DNA from 3 places in the Streptomyces sp. NPDC048258 genome. Region 2 is predicted to be linked to each of the others. Evidence: riboswitches for the same ligand, from Rfam matches in the RefSeq annotation. Region 2 holds a riboswitch; each other region holds the start of a gene.
What was found. Region 2 has a riboswitch for thiamine pyrophosphate ahead of thiC (phosphomethylpyrimidine synthase ThiC). Riboswitches for the same ligand answer to the same signal wherever they lie in the genome.
Positions count from the first base shown of each region.

Region 1: linked by a shared signal. The riboswitch ahead of ACGFYQ_RS07045 (thiamine ABC transporter substrate binding subunit) and the one ahead of thiC (phosphomethylpyrimidine synthase ThiC) in region 2 are both predicted to bind thiamine pyrophosphate.
Region 3: linked by a shared signal. The riboswitch ahead of thiO (glycine oxidase ThiO) and the one ahead of thiC (phosphomethylpyrimidine synthase ThiC) in region 2 are both predicted to bind thiamine pyrophosphate.

Region 1 covers NZ_JBICZH010000002.1:624,857-630,067, reverse strand. The annotation lists gene ACGFYQ_RS07050 (ABC transporter permease) at 1-666, opposite strand, end outside; gene ACGFYQ_RS07045 (thiamine ABC transporter substrate binding subunit) at 762-1,862, opposite strand; TPP riboswitch at 1,948-2,057, opposite strand; gene rlmN (23S rRNA (adenine(2503)-C(2))-methyltransferase RlmN) at 2,132-3,244, opposite strand; gene ACGFYQ_RS07035 (phosphatidate cytidylyltransferase) at 3,338-4,414, opposite strand; gene frr (ribosome recycling factor) at 4,414-4,971, opposite strand; gene pyrH (UMP kinase) at 5,057-5,211, opposite strand, start outside.
Region 2 covers NZ_JBICZH010000006.1:181,661-186,871, forward strand. The annotation lists gene ACGFYQ_RS16615 (IclR family transcriptional regulator) at 111-857, shown strand; gene ACGFYQ_RS16620 (SsgA family sporulation/cell division regulator) at 955-1,404, shown strand; gene ACGFYQ_RS16625 (YibE/F family protein) at 1,467-2,891, opposite strand; TPP riboswitch at 2,931-3,076, shown strand; gene thiC (phosphomethylpyrimidine synthase ThiC) at 3,070-4,857, shown strand; gene ACGFYQ_RS16635 (hypothetical protein) at 4,941-5,093, opposite strand.
Region 3 covers NZ_JBICZH010000001.1:825,137-830,347, forward strand. The annotation lists gene pknB (Stk1 family PASTA domain-containing Ser/Thr kinase) at 1-343, opposite strand, end outside; gene ACGFYQ_RS03830 (thiazole synthase) at 659-1,453, opposite strand; gene thiS (sulfur carrier protein ThiS) at 1,459-1,677, opposite strand; gene thiO (glycine oxidase ThiO) at 1,674-2,843, opposite strand; TPP riboswitch at 2,841-2,953, opposite strand; gene ACGFYQ_RS03845 (NAD(P)/FAD-dependent oxidoreductase) at 3,035-4,255, shown strand; gene ACGFYQ_RS03850 (Rv2175c family DNA-binding protein) at 4,323-4,688, shown strand; gene thiE (thiamine phosphate synthase) at 4,766-5,211, shown strand, end outside.

The sequences.
Region 1 (5,211 bases), on a different contig from region 2:
GAGCTGCGCGGTCTGCCGGTAGACCTCGACCTCCAGGGTGGAGTACGAGGGCCCGCCCAGGATCTGTACGACGCCGAAGGAGCTGAAGGTGAACAGGAACACCATCAGCGAGGCGGCGCCCACCGCCGGGGCCAGCGCGGGCAGCGTCACCCGCCGCCAGGCGGCGAACCGTCCGGCGCCCAGCACACGGGCGGCCTCCTCCTGCCGCGGGTCCAGCTGCGCCCAGAGCCCGCCGACCGTCCGTACGACGACGGCGTAGTTGAAGAAGACGTGCGCGAGCAGGATCGCCCACACGGTGGTGTCCAGCCGGACGCCCCACAGCTCGTCCAGCAGACCGCCCCGGCCGACCAGCGCGAGGAACGCGGTGCCGACCACCACGGTCGGCAGCACGAAGGGGACGGTCACCACCGCCCGCAGCAGCTGCTTGCAGGGGAAGTCGAAGCGCGCGAAGACGTACGCGGCGGGAAGTGCGATCAGCAGCGTGAGCGCGGTGGACGCGAGCGCCTGCCAGGTGGTGAACCACAGCACGTCGGCGATGTCCGGCCGGGCGATCACCTCGCCGATCCGGCCGAACTGCCAGCCGTCGTCGGTCTTGAGCCCGCGCCCGACGATCGCGGCGACGGGATAGGCGAAGAACAGCCCGAAGAAGACGAGGGGTACGGCCATCAGGGCGAGCCGCACCGCGGTCGCCCGCCCGCCCTCGCGAGGGCCGGGGCCCGGTGCGGCGCCCCCCGGCGCCGCACCCGGCTCCTTGGTGCCGCTTACTTCACGACGAGCGAGGTCCATGCCTTGACCCACTGCTCACGGTTCTTGGCGATGGTCTCGGGAGCGACGCTCTCCGGCTTCTCGATCACCACACCGTGCTTCGTGAACAGCTCCGGCAGGGAAGCGTCCTTCGTCACCGGGTTCACGAACATCTGGAGGGGCATGTCCTCCTGGAACTTCTTGCTGATCAGGAAGTCCACGAGGGCCTTGCCGCCCTCCTCGTTCTTCGCGCCCTTCAGCAGACCCGCGAACTCGATCTGGCGGAAGCAGGTGCCGGTGGAGACGCCCGTCGGGGCCTCGGCCGGCTGCGGCTCGCCGTACAGCACCTCGACCGGCGGGCTGGAGGCGTAGGAGACGACCAGCGGCCGGTCGCCCTTGGCCTTCTTGCCGCCCGCGGAGCCGGAGAAGCGCTCGTTGTAGGCCTGCTCCCAGCCGTCGACGACCTCGACGCCGTTGGCCTTGAGCTTGCTCCAGTAGTCCTTCCAGCCCTCTTCGCCGTACTTGCCGACGGAGGCGAGCAGGAAGCCGAGGCCGGGCGAGGAGGTCGCGGCGTTCTCGGTGACCAGCAGGTTCTTGTACTCCGGCTTGACCAGGTCGTCCAGCGTCTGCGGCGGGGCGAGCTTCTTGTCCGCGAAGTACTGCTTGTCGTAGTTGACGCAGATGTCACCGGAGTCGATCGGCGTGACCCGGTGCTCCTTGTCGAGCACGTACTCCGGCTTCACGCCGGCCAGGCCCTTGGCCTCGTACGGCGTGAAGATGCCGTTGTCGAGGGCGCGCGAGAGCAGGGTGTTGTCCACGCCGAAGAAGACGTCGCCGCGCGGGGAGCCCTTGGTGAGGATCTCCTGGTTGAGCGCGGCACCCGCGTCCCCGGACTTCAGCACCTTGACGGTGTAGCCGCTCTGCTGCTCGAACTCCTTGAGGACCGGCTCGGACACGACGAAGGAGTCGTGGGAGACAAGCGTGACGGTCTTGGACTTGGGGGCGTCGCTCGCGCCCGCGGGCTTGTCCTTGGCGTCGCCGCCGCCGCAGGCGCTGAGCGCGGTGACGCCCAGCGCGGCCGCGAGCGCCGCGCCCGCGATCCTCTTGGTGGTGCTCACTGGTGAATTCCTCCTGGGATGTCCAGGAGAAGACGCGGCCCTGCCCGGCGCTCTGTGGGAGCGGACGCCGGGCAGGGCGCAACAGCTTGAGTGGTGACCGAACTTCCTACCCCGAATGACCGGGGCGAGGTTCAGAGGGTCTGCGGATGACGGATACCGCACTCTCAGCGCTGTGGCGCTCCCCTGTCGGAATATGAAATTGGTTCGGCCACAGGGTACCCCGTGGCCGATTGTGACCGGTCGTGGCCGGAAACCGACGCAGTCGGAACTCAGCGCTCCGAAGCGGCCAGCTGGCCGCACGCGCCGTCGATCTCCTGGCCGCGGGTGTCCCGTACGGTCACGGGCACGCCGTGCCGGGCGATCGCCTCCACGAAGGCCTTCTCGTCCTCGGGCCGCGAGGCGGTCCACTTGGATCCGGGCGTCGGGTTCAGCGGGATGAGGTTGACGTGGACACGCTTGCCCTTGAGCAGCTTGCCCAGCAGGTCACCACGCCAGGCCTGGTCGTTGATGTCGCGGATCAGGGCGTACTCGATGGAGATCCGGCGGCCGGACTTCTCGGCGTACTCCCAGGCGGCGCCGAGCACCTCGCGGACGTTCCAGCGGGTGTTCACGGGGACCAGGGTGTCGCGCAGCTCGTCGTCGGGGGCGTGCAGCGAGACCGCGAGGCGGCACTTGAAGCCCTCGTCGGCGAAGCGCAGCATGGCCGGGACCAGGCCGACGGTGGAGACGGTGATACCGCGCTGCGACAGGCCCAGGCCGTCGGGCTCCGGGTCGGTGAGCCGGCGGATGGCGCCGACCACGCGGTTGTAGTTGGCCAGCGGCTCGCCCATGCCCATGAAGACGATGTTCGACAGGCGCGCCGGGCCGCCGGGGACCTCGCCGTCGCGCAGCGCGCGCATGCCGTCGACGATCTGGTGCACGATCTCGGCGGTGGACAGGTTGCGGTCCAGACCCGCCTGGCCGGTGGCGCAGAACGGGCAGTTCATGCCGCAGCCGGCCTGCGAGGAGATGCACATGGTGACCCGGTCGGGGTAGCGCATCAGCACGGACTCGACGAGCGTGCCGTCGTGCAGCTTCCACAGGGTCTTGCGGGTGGTGTCGTTGTCGCACGAGATGTGCCGGAGGACGTTCATCAGGTCCGGGAGGAGCTCCTGCTGGAGCTTCTCGCGGGAGCCCGCGGGGATGTCGGTCCACTCGGCCGGGTCGTGCGCGTAGCGCGCGAAGTAGTGCTGCGAGAGCTGCTTGGCCCGGAACGGCTTCTCGCCGATCGCGGCGACCGCCTCACGGCGCTCGGCCGGGGTCATGTCGGCGAGGTGCCGGGGCGGCTTCTTGGCTCCGCGCGGGGCGACGAAGGTGAGCTCTCCCGGAACAGGGCGGGCCATGGCAGGTACTCCTTGTAAGACGAAAGGCGCGCCGCAGAAGCAGCGCGCCTTCCAAGAGTAACCGCCCGGCGTGTTACGACGCCTTTCCGCAGGTCAGCCCGTACCCACGAACGCGGCCAGCAGCAGCCACACCACCGGAGCCGTCGGCAGCAGCGAGTCGAGCCGGTCCATGATCCCGCCGTGTCCCGGCAGCAGGGTGCCCATGTCCTTGATGCCCAGGTCCCGCTTGATCATCGACTCGCCGAGGTCGCCCAGCGTGGCACTGACCGCGACCGCGAGGCCCAGCAGCAGGCCCTGCCACCAGGAGCCGCCGTCGATCAGGAACTCCATGCACAGCGCACCGGCCGCCATCGCGAAGGCCACCGCGCCGAACAGTCCCTCGCGGGTCTTTCCGGGGCTGATGCGCGGCGCGAGCTTGTTCTTGCCGAAGCGCCAGCCGACCGCGTAGGCCCCGGTGTCGCTGACCACGGTCAGGAGCAGGAAGGTGATCACCCGCTGCGGCCCGTCGTCGGCGGTGAGCAGCATGGCGACGAAGGTGGCCAGGAAGGGCACGTAGAACGCCGCGAAGGCACCCGCCGTGACGTCCTTGAGGTAGTCCTCGGGCGGCTCGGTCATCCGCCAGACGAGGACCGCCAGCACCGTCAGGGCCATCGCCACCCAGGCGCCCTCGGCACCGCGGACGTATCCGGCGATGACCATGGCCGCGCCGCCGATGGCGAGCGGCACCAGCGGGGCCTTGATGCCCTTCTTCTCCTGCAGCCGGGAGGTGAGCTCCCACAGGCCCACGACGACCGCCACGACGATGACGCCGACGAAGACCGCCTTGACGATCAGCAGCGAGGCGAAGATGACCGCGCCGAGGCCGACGCCGACCCCTATGGCGGCACGCAGGTCCCGCCCCGCGCGCTTCTTCGGCGGCGGTGGCGAGGAGTCCTGCGGCTGCGGGGCATGCGGGGGCGGGGGGCTGGGCATGGGCTCCTGCGGCGGCGTCTCGGCGCGGAAGAGGAGGCCGCCGTCCGGGGCGGCCCCCCGATCGCGTGCTTCCCGGTCGTCGAAGTCACGGCCGGCGGCATCGGGCACGATGGGCATGGGCCGAGTGTGCGGGCCCACCTGCGCATCGTATGCGGGACCCGCCGGAACGGGCTCCGGCTGCCAGGAAGAGTCGTTCATCAGACTTCGAGGAGCTCGGCTTCCTTGTGCTTGAGCAGCTCGTCCACCTGCGCGACGTACTTCGCGGTGGTGTCGTCGAGCTCCTTCTCCGCGCGGCGCACCTCGTCCTCGCCGGCCTCCTTGTCCTTGACGAGCTTGTCAAGGGCGTCCTTCGCCTTGCGGCGGACGGCGCGCAGGGAGATCTTGGAGTCCTCGGCCTTGGTGCGCGCGACCTTGATGTACTCCTTGCGGCGGTCCTGCGTCAGCTCGGGGAAGGTCACCCGGATGATGCTGCCGTCGTTGCTCGGGTTGACGCCGAGGTCGGAGTCGCGGATGGCCTGCTCGATGTTGCGCAGGGCGCTCTTGTCGAACGGGGTCACGATCGCCATGCGCGGCTCGGGCACCGAGAAGGACGCGAGCTGGTTGATGGGCGTGATGGCGCCGTAGTACTCCGCCACGATCTTGTTGAACATCGCCGGGTGCGCACGACCGGTGCGAATCGCGGCGAAGTCTTCCTTGGCGACGACGACGGCCTTTTCCATCTTCTCCTCGGCCTCGAGGAGGATCTCTTCGGTCACCACGTGCTCCTGCATGTCTTGAATGGATGGTTCAGGCGGGCGGGGCGGGCGGGGCCGGGCCGGGCTCGGTCCGGCGACGGACTGCTCAGGCCCGGGTTCCCTGGTCGCTGACGAGCGTGCCGATCTTCTCACCCTTGACGGCGCGCGCGATATTGCCCTCGGCGAGCAGCTCGAAGACGAGGATCGGCAGCTTGTTGTCGCGGCACAGCGTGATGGCGGTCGCGTCCGCGACCTTGAGGT
Region 2 (5,211 bases):
CGACCCCCAGGAGTCACGGCATACGCGGGGGCGGCCCCCGCAGGGCGGGCCACCCCGAGGCCCGCCGCCACGCCTGGGGGTGAGCTTTGTCTTCCGTTCCCAACGCCGGTGTGCCGACTCTGATCGGTTCGGTGCAGCGGGCGTTGAGGCTGCTCGAAGCGGTGGGCTCGCACAGCGAGGGAGCGCCGGCGAAACAGCTGGCCCGGGAGGCCGGACTCCCGCTTCCCACCGCGTACCACCTGCTGCGCACCCTCACGCACGAGGGCTATCTGCGCCGGGAGAGCGGAGTCTTCGTCCTCGGCGACGCGGCCGGGCGGCTCGCCGGCGGCGGACTCCAGCAGAAACGTCGCAGCATGATCCTCGACTCCCTCGCGCACTTCCGCGACTCGGTCGGGGCCCCCGTCTACTTCGCGGTCTTCCGCGAGGGTGAGATCGAGCTCGTGGGCGTCTCGGACACCCCGGCCAGCCCGGCCTGCGAGGAGTGGGCCGATTTCCGCGAGACCGGCCACGCGCACGCCATCGGTCAGTGCCTGCTCGGCCAGCTCGACGAGAAGACGCGCAAGGACTACTACGACCGGCACCCGGTCGAGGCCATCACCCCCTACACCGTGGCCGATCAGCGGTCCTTGGAACAGCGGATCGCGTCCCTGGAGCGGATGCAGCCGGTTACGGAGCGTCAGGAGTACGCCCTGGGCACGGTCTGTGCGGCCATCCCCATCACCGCCGGCGACACCGCCGCGACGATGGCGATTTCCCTTCCCCTGCACCAAGAAGACCGGTTGCTTTATGTAGTCGATCGACTACGGAGTGAAGTAGGCGCGCTGTTGAGCACCCTCTCGTTCTCTATCAGTATCTGAAAACTCACTCCTTGTGATCTGCTAGCGCTTCCACCACTCTTGTCAAGAGGGCCCTGGGGGATCATTCCTGGCCACTTCCACTACAGCGGGGTAGTCAATGCGCGAGTCGGTACAGGCAGAGGTCATGATGAGCTTCCTCGTTTCCGAGGAGCTCTCGTTCCGGATCCCGGTGGAACTCCGGTACGACGCTCGGGACCCCTACGCAGTCCGCCTGACCTTCCACCTTCCCGGAGATGCGCCCGTGACCTGGGCGTTCGGCCGGGAGCTCCTCCTCGACGGCATCAACAAACCGTGCGGCGACGGCGATGTGCACATCGCCCCGACCGATCCCGAGGACCTGTCCGATGTCCACATCCGCCTCCAGGTCGGCGGTGACCGGGCCCTGTTCCGCGCCAGCGCGGCGCCGCTCGTCGCGTTCCTCGACCGCACCGACCGGCTCGTCCCGCTCGGCCAGGAGCGCAACCTGGGTGACTTCGAGGAGAACCTCGACGAGGCGCTCGGCAAGATCCTGGCCGAATCCCGGCAGAACGAGCAGAACGCGGGGTGACGCGCCGCCGTGCGCGCACCGACCAGCCGCGCCGGCCACGCTGTTCCTCCCGCAACAACCTTTCAGCGCTTGCGACGGCGGCCCCGGCCGCCACGGGCCGGCTCCGACGCCGGCCCGGCGACCGGGGTCCCCGGCCGGTCGGCGGAAACGACCAGGGCGGCCAGCGCCGTCGTCACGGGAACCGAGGCCACGAGGCCGATCGAGCCCACGAGGGTCCGTACGATCTCCACCGCGACCAGCTCGCTGTTGGCCACCGACCCCATGCTGCTGTTCGCGATCGAGAACAGCAGGAGCAGGGGGAGCGCGGCACCCGCGTAGGCGAGTACGAGCGTGTTGACCACCGACGCGATGTGGTCGCGCCCGATCCGGATGGCCGCCCGGTAGAGGGCGCGCGACCCCATCGACGGGTCGGCCTGATGGAGTTCCCAGACCGCGGAGGTCTGCGTGACCGTCACATCGTCGAGCACGCCCAGCGATCCGATGATGATGCCCGCGAGCAGCAGACCGCTCATGTCGATGCCCGGGTAGAGCCCGTGGATCAGGCCCGTGTTGTCGTCGGTGTTTCCGCTGAGGAACGCCCAGTCGATGAACACCGAGCCCAGCAGCCCGATCAGCAGCAGCGAGACGAGCGTGCCGAGGACGGCGACCGAGGTGCGGGCGGTCAGCCCGTGGCAGATGTACAGAGCGATGAGCATGATGGCGCTCGCGCCGATGACGGCGACGACCAGCGGATTCGACCCCTGCAAGATGGCCGGGAGGATGAAGAGGGTCAGCACGCCGAAGCTGATGATCAGCGCGATCAGTGCGAACAGCCCGCGCATCCGGCCGACCAGGACGACGGCGACCGCGAAGATCAAGGCCAGCAGCGCCAAGGGGAACTTGCGGTTCACGTCGATCACCGAGTACTGGAGGTCCCGCGGGGCGTCCGGCGCGTACGCGACCACCACCCCCTGACCCTTCGCCAACTGCCGTGGCGCGCCCGGCTGGACGATCTCCACGAAGGTGCGGCCCTTGTCCGGTCCGGTGCCGACCTCGACGGTGGCCTTCTTGCACTCACCGGTCTGCGCCGCCTGGGCCTCGCGGCCCTCGGGAGTGGACGTGTCGCCGGTGGGCGGGACCTGCGAGGCGTTCACCGATTTGCAGTCGACCTGTTCGAGCGAGACGACCGTGCCCTGCTGCGTCTGCCGGTCGAAACCGACCCCCGTGCGCTCGTGGGCGGGGGCGCCGCCCGGCCAGAGCACCGCCATGCCGACGAAGACGGCGGCGGCGAAGGGGATCAGCACGGCCGCGATGACCTTGCGCAGGTGCTTCGAGACGGGGGCCGCCGGGCCGTGGCCGTGCCCGTGGGAATGCCCGTGGGAATGGCCGGCAGGGTGCCCGGAACCCGGGTGCGCGTGGCCCGAGTGGCCAGTGGGATCCGTGGGCTCGATGGGGGGCTGCGGCGAGGTCGTCACCAGCAGATCATCGCAAGAGATGAGGGGGCCCACTGTTCAGCACGCCATGGATGACGCTAGCGTGGGGGCTACTTTGCACAACGCGGGAGCTCGGAGCACCGGGCTGAGAGGACGCTGATCACCGTACGCGCATCACGGATGCGTACGGGAGGAGGCTGCGTCGACCGCCGAACCTGTTACCGGGTAATGCCGGCGTAGGGAGATAGGTCTCATGACCATTCAGGACGCATGCACGCCTGCCGTCAGCCAGGACGGCGACGGCTCGACCGAGCGCAAGCCGGGCTGGCACAAGGGCTACGTGGCGGGCTCCCGCCCCGACATCCGGGTGCCGGTCCGCCAGGTCCACCTCACCAACGGCAAGGACGTGACGCTCTACGACACGTCCGGTCCGTACACCGACCCCCAGATCGAGACCGACGTGCGCCGGGGTCTCGCGCCGCTGCGCGAGAACTGGATCATCGGCCGCGGCGACACCGAGGAGTACGCGGGACGTCCCGTGCGCCCCGAGGACGACGGAATCAAGCACACCTCGCCGCGCGGCGGGCTCAAGAACCTCGACGCGGTCTTCCCGGGCCGCCCCCGCCAGCCCCGCCGGGGCCGTGGCGGCGCCGCCGTCACGCAGCTCGCGTACGCCCGCCGGGGCGAGATCACCCCGGAGATGGAGTACGTCGCGATCCGCGAGAACGTCTCCCCCGAGGTCGTCCGCGAGGAGATCGCCGCAGGCCGCGCGGTGCTTCCGGCGAACGTGAACCACCCGGAGATCGAGCCGATGATCATCGGCAAGCGGTTCCTGGTGAAGGTCAACGCCAACATCGGCAACTCCGCCGTCACCTCCTCCATCGAGGAGGAGGTCGACAAGATGACCTGGGCCACCAAGTGGGGCGCCGACACGGTCATGGACCTCTCGACCGGCCGCAACATCCACACCACGCGCGAGTGGGTGCTGCGCAACTCCCCCGTCCCGATCGGTACCGTCCCGCTCTACCAGGCGCTGGAGAAGGTCGACGGCCGTGCCGAGGACCTGACCTGGGAGATCTACAAGGACACGGTCATCGAGCAGGCCGAGCAGGGCGTCGACTACATGACGGTCCACGCCGGCGTGCTGCTGCCCTACGTGCCGCTGACCGCCCGCCGCAAGACCGGCATCGTCTCGCGCGGCGGCTCGATCATGGCCGCGTGGTGCCTGGCGCACCACAAGGAGAACTTCCTCTACACGAACTTCGAGGAGCTCTGCGAGATCCTCGCGACGTACGACGTCACCTACTCGCTGGGTGACGGCCTGCGCCCCGGCTCCATCGCGGACGCCAACGACGCGGCGCAGTTCGCGGAGCTGAAGACGCTGGGCGAGCTGAACACGATCGCCAAGCGGCACAACGTCCAGACGATGATCGAGGGCCCGGGTCACGTCCCGATGCACAAGATCAAGGAGAACATCGACCTCCAGCAGGAGATCTGCGAGGAGGCGCCGTTCTACACGCTCGGCCCGCTGACCACGGACGTCGCGCCCGCGTACGACCACATCACCTCGGGCATCGGCGCCGCGATGATCGCCTGGTGGGGCACGGCGATGCTCTGCTACGTCACTCCCAAGGAGCACCTGGGCCTGCCCAACCGTGACGACGTCAAGACCGGCGTCATCACGTACAAGATCGCGGCGCACGCGGCGGACCTGGCCAAGGGGCACCCCGGTGCCCAGGAGTGGGACGACGCGCTGTCGGACGCGCGGTTCGAGTTCCGCTGGGAGGACCAGTTCAACCTGGCCCTCGACCCGGACACGGCCCGTGAGTTCCACGACGAGACGCTGCCCGCCGAGCCGGCCAAGACCGCGCACTTCTGCTCCATGTGCGGTCCGAAGTTCTGCTCGATGAAGATCTCGCAGGACATCCGCCGCGAGCACGGCGGCGACCTGAAGGCCGAGGAGATCCAGGCGGGCATGGCGGAGAAGTCCGCCGAGTTCGCGGCCTCGGGCAACCGCGTCTACCTGCCGCTGGCCGACTGAGGCGGTCGACAGGAGCTACGGAGCGGACCCGCGACCCATGAGGGGGAGTCGCGGGTCCGCCCGTGTCGCGCTGATCCGGCGCCTCAGGCCCCGTACAGATCGCGCTGGTACTCCGCTGTCTCGTGCTTGGCGTCCGTCATCTCGCGGATGCCTGCGTCGGCGCCCCCGAGCAGCTTGGCGACGCCCACCATCACGTCGTGGAAGTTGCTCGAAGTCGTCGTGCACGACGTCCTCACGGCTCGCGCTCCAGCCGAGGAACGGGCCGTGGTCGTCGGCGTCGATGAAGAGCTGAAGATGACGTAAGCCGACCGTAGGCATCCCTGTCGGGCCGTGCAAGCAAGCTCGACCGCAAGG
Region 3 (5,211 bases), on a different contig from region 2:
GCTGGAGGGCGCCGCGCTCGCGGAGCACGTCGCGCAGGGTGCAGCCGGAGACGTATTCCATGGCCAGGTAGACGTACGGCCCGTCCGTGCCCTGGTCGAAGACGGCGACGACATTGGGGTGGGCGAGCCGGGCCACGGACTTCGCCTCCCGGATGAACCGGTCGACGAAGGCGGCGTCCGCGGCGAGCGCCGGGTGCATGACCTTCAGGGCCAGGACGCGGTCCAGGCGGGTGTCGACGGCCCGGTAGACCGTGGCCATGCCGCCGGCCGCGATGCGGGCGTCGACGCGGTAGCGGCCGTCGAGCACGCGCCCGACGAGGGGGTCATCCAGGGTCGTATCCACCCGGCGATTCTACGAGGGGCCGGTGCGGGCCGAACCCGCCGCCCGGTGCCTTGCAGCGCACCTGTGACGTGACCCCCGGGCACGCGCCGCCGCCGGGCCGACCCCCGCGCCTCAAACGCCGGCGGGCTGAAAGACCGGGGCTCCGCCCCGCACCCCGCGCCTCAAACGCCGGCGGGGCTCAAAGATCCGGGCTCCGCCCCGGACCCCGCGCCTCAAACGCCGGCGGGGCTGGATTTTGGCTGGTGCCGTCTGCTTGGCGCGGGCGCGGAGCGCCGTAGGGGGTCCGGGGCGGAGCCCCGGCAGGCGGGCCGCAGGTCAGAACGCCGGGCGTTCCGGGTCGAGGGCGGCCCGGCCCTCCGCAGGAGACGAGGCGTGGGCGAAGCGCCGCTGCGGGATGCGCCCCGCGCGACGGGCGAGGCGCCCCGCCGACACCGCGTCCCGCATGGCCGCAGCCATCAGCACCGGCTCCTGCGCCCGCGTCACGGCCGACGCCAGCATCACCGCCGCACAGCCGAGTTCCATCGCCAGCGCCACGTCCGAGGCCGTGCCCGCCCCCGCGTCCAGGATGACGGGGACGGACGCCCGTTCCGTGATCAGCTCGAAGTTGTGCGGATTGCGGATGCCCATCCCCGACCCGATGGGGGACCCGAGCGGCATGATCGCCGCGCAGCCCGCGTCCTCCAGCTTCCGCGCGAGCACCGGATCGTCGTTCGTGTACGGGAGGACCGTGAAGCCCTCGTCCACGAGGACCTCGGCGGCGTCCAGCAGCTCGACGCCGTCGGGCAGGAGGGTCCGCTCGTCCGCGACCACCTCCAGCTTGATCCAGTCGGTGCCCAGCGCCTCCCGCGCGAGCCGTGCCGTGAGCACGGCCTCACCCGCCGTGAAGCACCCCGCCGTGTTCGGCAGGACGGCGATGTCCAGCTTCGACAGGACGGAGAGGACGGATCCCTGGACCGTCGGGTCGAGCCGGCGCATGGCCACCGTGGTGAGTTCGGTGCCGGATGCGACCAGGGCGCGTTCGAGGACGTCCAGGCTCGGGGCGCCGCCCGTACCCATGATCAGGCGGGAGGAGAAGGTCCGGCCGCCGAGGACGAAGAGGTCGTCTGCCATGGCCGTCAGCCTCCCTGGACCGCGGTGAGGACCTCGACCCGGTCGCCCTCGCCCACCGGCGTGAGCGGCCACTGCCCGCGCGGGACCACGGTCTCGTTGAGCGCTGCGGCGACGCCGGAGGGGGCCGCCGTCAGGGTGGCGACCACCGCGTCGAGCGTGGTGCCGGCCGCGACCTCGAGCGGCTCGCCGTTGACGGAGACGGAAACGGAGACGGGGAGGGTCATGCGTACGACTCCTGACGTGCGGCGGAGAACCGGCGGGGGGTGAAGGGGCGTGCGATCGGCGGCAGTTCGCCGGTGGTCAGCAGCTCCGCCAGCACGTCGCCGGTGAGGGGGGTCAGCAGCACCCCGTTGCGGTAGTGCCCGGTGGCCAGGTGCAGGCCGGGCAGGTCGGTCGGGCCGAGCAGCGGGGCGTTGTCGGGGGAGCCCGGCCGCAGCCCCGCGCGGGTCTCGGTGAGCGGGAGTTCGGTGATGCCGGGCACCAGCTCGTGGGCGTCGCGCAGGAGTTCGTAGACCCCGCCCGCGGTGACCGTGGTGTCCCAGCCGAGCTCCTCGCTGGTGGCGCCGACGACGAGTTCGCCGTTCTCGCGCGGGACCAGGTAGACGTGGCTGCCGCGCACGACCGCCCGTACCGTCCGCGACAGGAACGGCGCATAGGCGGCAGGCACCGTGAGCCGCAGCACCTGGCCCTTCACCGGCCGTACGGGGGCCACGACCTCCGGCGGGACGCCCGCCAGCCGCCCGCTGAGCGAGCCCGCCGCCAGCACCACCTGGTCCGCGCGCAGCTCCGTACCGTCGTCGAGCAGGGCCCCGGCCGCCCGGTCGGCGGTGACCAGCAGCCGCTCCGCCGCCGCCCGGTGGACGGCCACGCCGGCCCCCTCACAGGCGGCCAGCAGCGCGGCCGCGAGCCGCCGCGGGTCGACCTGGTGGTCGCCGTCCACCCGCAGGCCGCCCCGGACCCCCGGGGCCAGCATCGGCTCCAGCCGGCGGCACTCCCGGCCGGTGAGCCACTCGGACTCCAGGCCGCAGCGGCGCTGCAGGGCGTGCAGCTCCCGCAGGTGGAGCCGGTCGTCGGCGTCGAGGGCGACGGCGAGGGTGCCGCAGGCCCGGTAGCCGATGTCCAGACCGCCGCTCGCCTCGGCCAGCTCGGCGGCGAACTCCGGATAGCGCGCGGCGGAGGCGAGACCCAGACCCAGCAGGGCCTCCTCGCCGTAGTGCAGCTCGGTCACGGGCGCGAGCATCCCGGCCGCGACCTGGGCGGCGCCCCCGCCGGGGGCCGGGTCGGCCAGTACGGTGCCGAGGCCCCGACGGGCAGCCCGCCAGGCGGTGACGAGTCCGATGATCCCGCCCCCGATGACGAGGACGTCGGATCCCTTCCGAGAAGAATGCATGGGCGTCCAGCCCCTCCCTTCGCCGGCATGACCCGGATCAGGTTCGTACGGTCGGAGGCCGGCCAGCCTCCCTCTCAGCCCGGTGCGCCCGGACTCCCGCGATAGGTACGGTGGCCAGACTAACCCCGGTCCGGACAGCGGGTAAGGCGGCACCTATTCCTGGCGGCCCGTCAGGTGATTAGGGTGGCCGGGTGAGTGAGCAGACGGAGCAGAACCCGAGCGGCGTCGTGATCGTGGGCGCCGGAATGGCCGGCGTGCAGACCGCGGTCGCCCTGCGCGAGCAGGGCTTCACCGGCCCCGTGACCCTGCTGGGCGCCGAGCCCCACCAGCCCTACGACCGGCCACCGCTGTCCAAGGCGGTGCTGCTCGGCAAGGCCGAGGACTCCGCCTTCGACGTGGACTTCGAAGGGCTCGGCATCGAGCTCCGGCTCGGCACGGAGGTCACCGGGCTGCGGGCCGCCGAGCGCGAGCTGGACACCGAGGCGGGACCGGTCCCGTACGGGGTCCTCGTGCTGGCCACCGGCGCCGTGCCGCTGACCCTGCCCGGGACGGAGGGCGTTCCCGGCGTGCACCTGCTGCGGACGCTGGACGACGCGGCGCGGCTGCGCCCGGTCCTGGCCGAGGCGCCCCGGGCGGTGGTCGTCGGCGCGGGCTGGATCGGCGCGGAGTTCGCCACCGCGGCCCGGGAGGCGGGCTGCGAGGTGACCGTGGTCGAGGCGGCGGACCGGGTCCTGGCGGGGGCGCTGCCGGCGGAGGTCGCCGCCCCGATGGCGCGCTGGTACGAGGAGGCGGGCGCCGAGCTGATCACCGGCGCGAAGGTCTCCGGCGTCGAGGAGGGCCGGGTGCTGCTCGCGGACGGGCGCGCCCTGCCGGCCGGCGCGGTGGTGGTGGGTATCGGAGCCCGCCCCGCCACCGGGTGGCTGGCCGGGACCGGCGTCGAACTGGGCCCCGACGGCTCGGTCACCGCCGACGCGTACCTGCGTACCTCCCTGCCCGGGGTGTACGCGGTCGGCGACTGCGCCTCCTTCCCCTCGGCCCGCTACGGGACGCGGCTGCTCGTGCACCACTGGGACAACGCGCTCCAGGGCCCGCGGGCGGTCGCGGCGAACATCCTGGCCGGGGAACCGGTCCAGGTGTACGACCCGGTGCCGTACTTCTGGTCGGAGCAGTTCGGGCGCTTCGTCCAGTACGCAGGCCACCACGCCGGGGCCGACACCCTGCTCTGGCGCGGCGACCCGGCCGGCCCCACCTGGTCGGTGTGCTGGCTGCGCGACGGCGTCCTGGTCGCGGTCCTGGCCGTGGGCCGCCCCCGCGACCTGGCGCAGGGCCGAAAGCTGATCGAGACGGCGGCCGCGGTGGACCCGGCCAAGGTCTCCGACCCGGCGGTTCCGCTCAAGTCGACCCCCTTGTAGTCCCGGCCGGACCACGGACGGGCGGCTCCGGTACCGGGTGCCGGTCCGAGATGGCAGGCTTGTACCCGTGACCGAGATTGACGCAAAGATCGATTCCCTTGTCCCCTCGTGGCTGTACCTCCCCGACATCGCGGAGATGCTCGACATCGAGGTGACCCGGGTCCGCCAGATGGTCAAGGAAGGGCAGCTGATCGCCGTACGCAGGGGCGAGAACCGCGCCCTGCAGGTGCCGGCCCCCTTCATCGACGGCGACAAGGTCGTCAAGGGCCTGGTCGGCCTGCTGACCGTGCTGCGCGACGACCGCTTCACCGAGGAGGAGATCCTTGAGTGGCTCTTCACCGAGGACCCGACCCTGCCCGGCACCCCCGTGCAGGCGCTGAGCGAGAATCGCGGCACGGAGGTGAAGCGCCGCGCTCAGGCGCTCGCCCTCTGACCTGATCCGCATCCGCTCCACCGCGGTGTACGGGCCCGCGGGGCTCGTACACCGCCTCCATCCCGGGGGGTACACCCATGCAGCTGTCCGACGCCCGGCTCTACCTCTGCACGGACGCCCGCAAGCGCCAGGGTGACCTCCCCGAGTTCCTGGACGCCGTGCTGGCCGGCGGCGTGGACATCGTCCAGCTCAGGGACAAGGGCATGGAGGCCGGGGAGGAGCTCGAACACCTCCAGGTCTTCGCCGAGGCCGCCCGGCGCCACGGCAAGCTCCTCGCCGTGAACGACCGCGCCGACGTCGCGCACGCCATCGGCTCCGACGTCCTGCACCTCGGCCAGGGCGACATCCCCGTCCCCGCCGCCCGCGCCATCCTCGGCGACCAGGTGCTGATCGGCCGTTCCTGCCACGCCGAGGCCGAGGTCGACGCGGCCGTCGCCGAGCCCGGCGTGGACTACTTCTGCACCGGCCCCTGCTGGCCCACCCCCACCAAGCCCGGCCGCTTCGCCCCCGGCCTCGGGCTCGT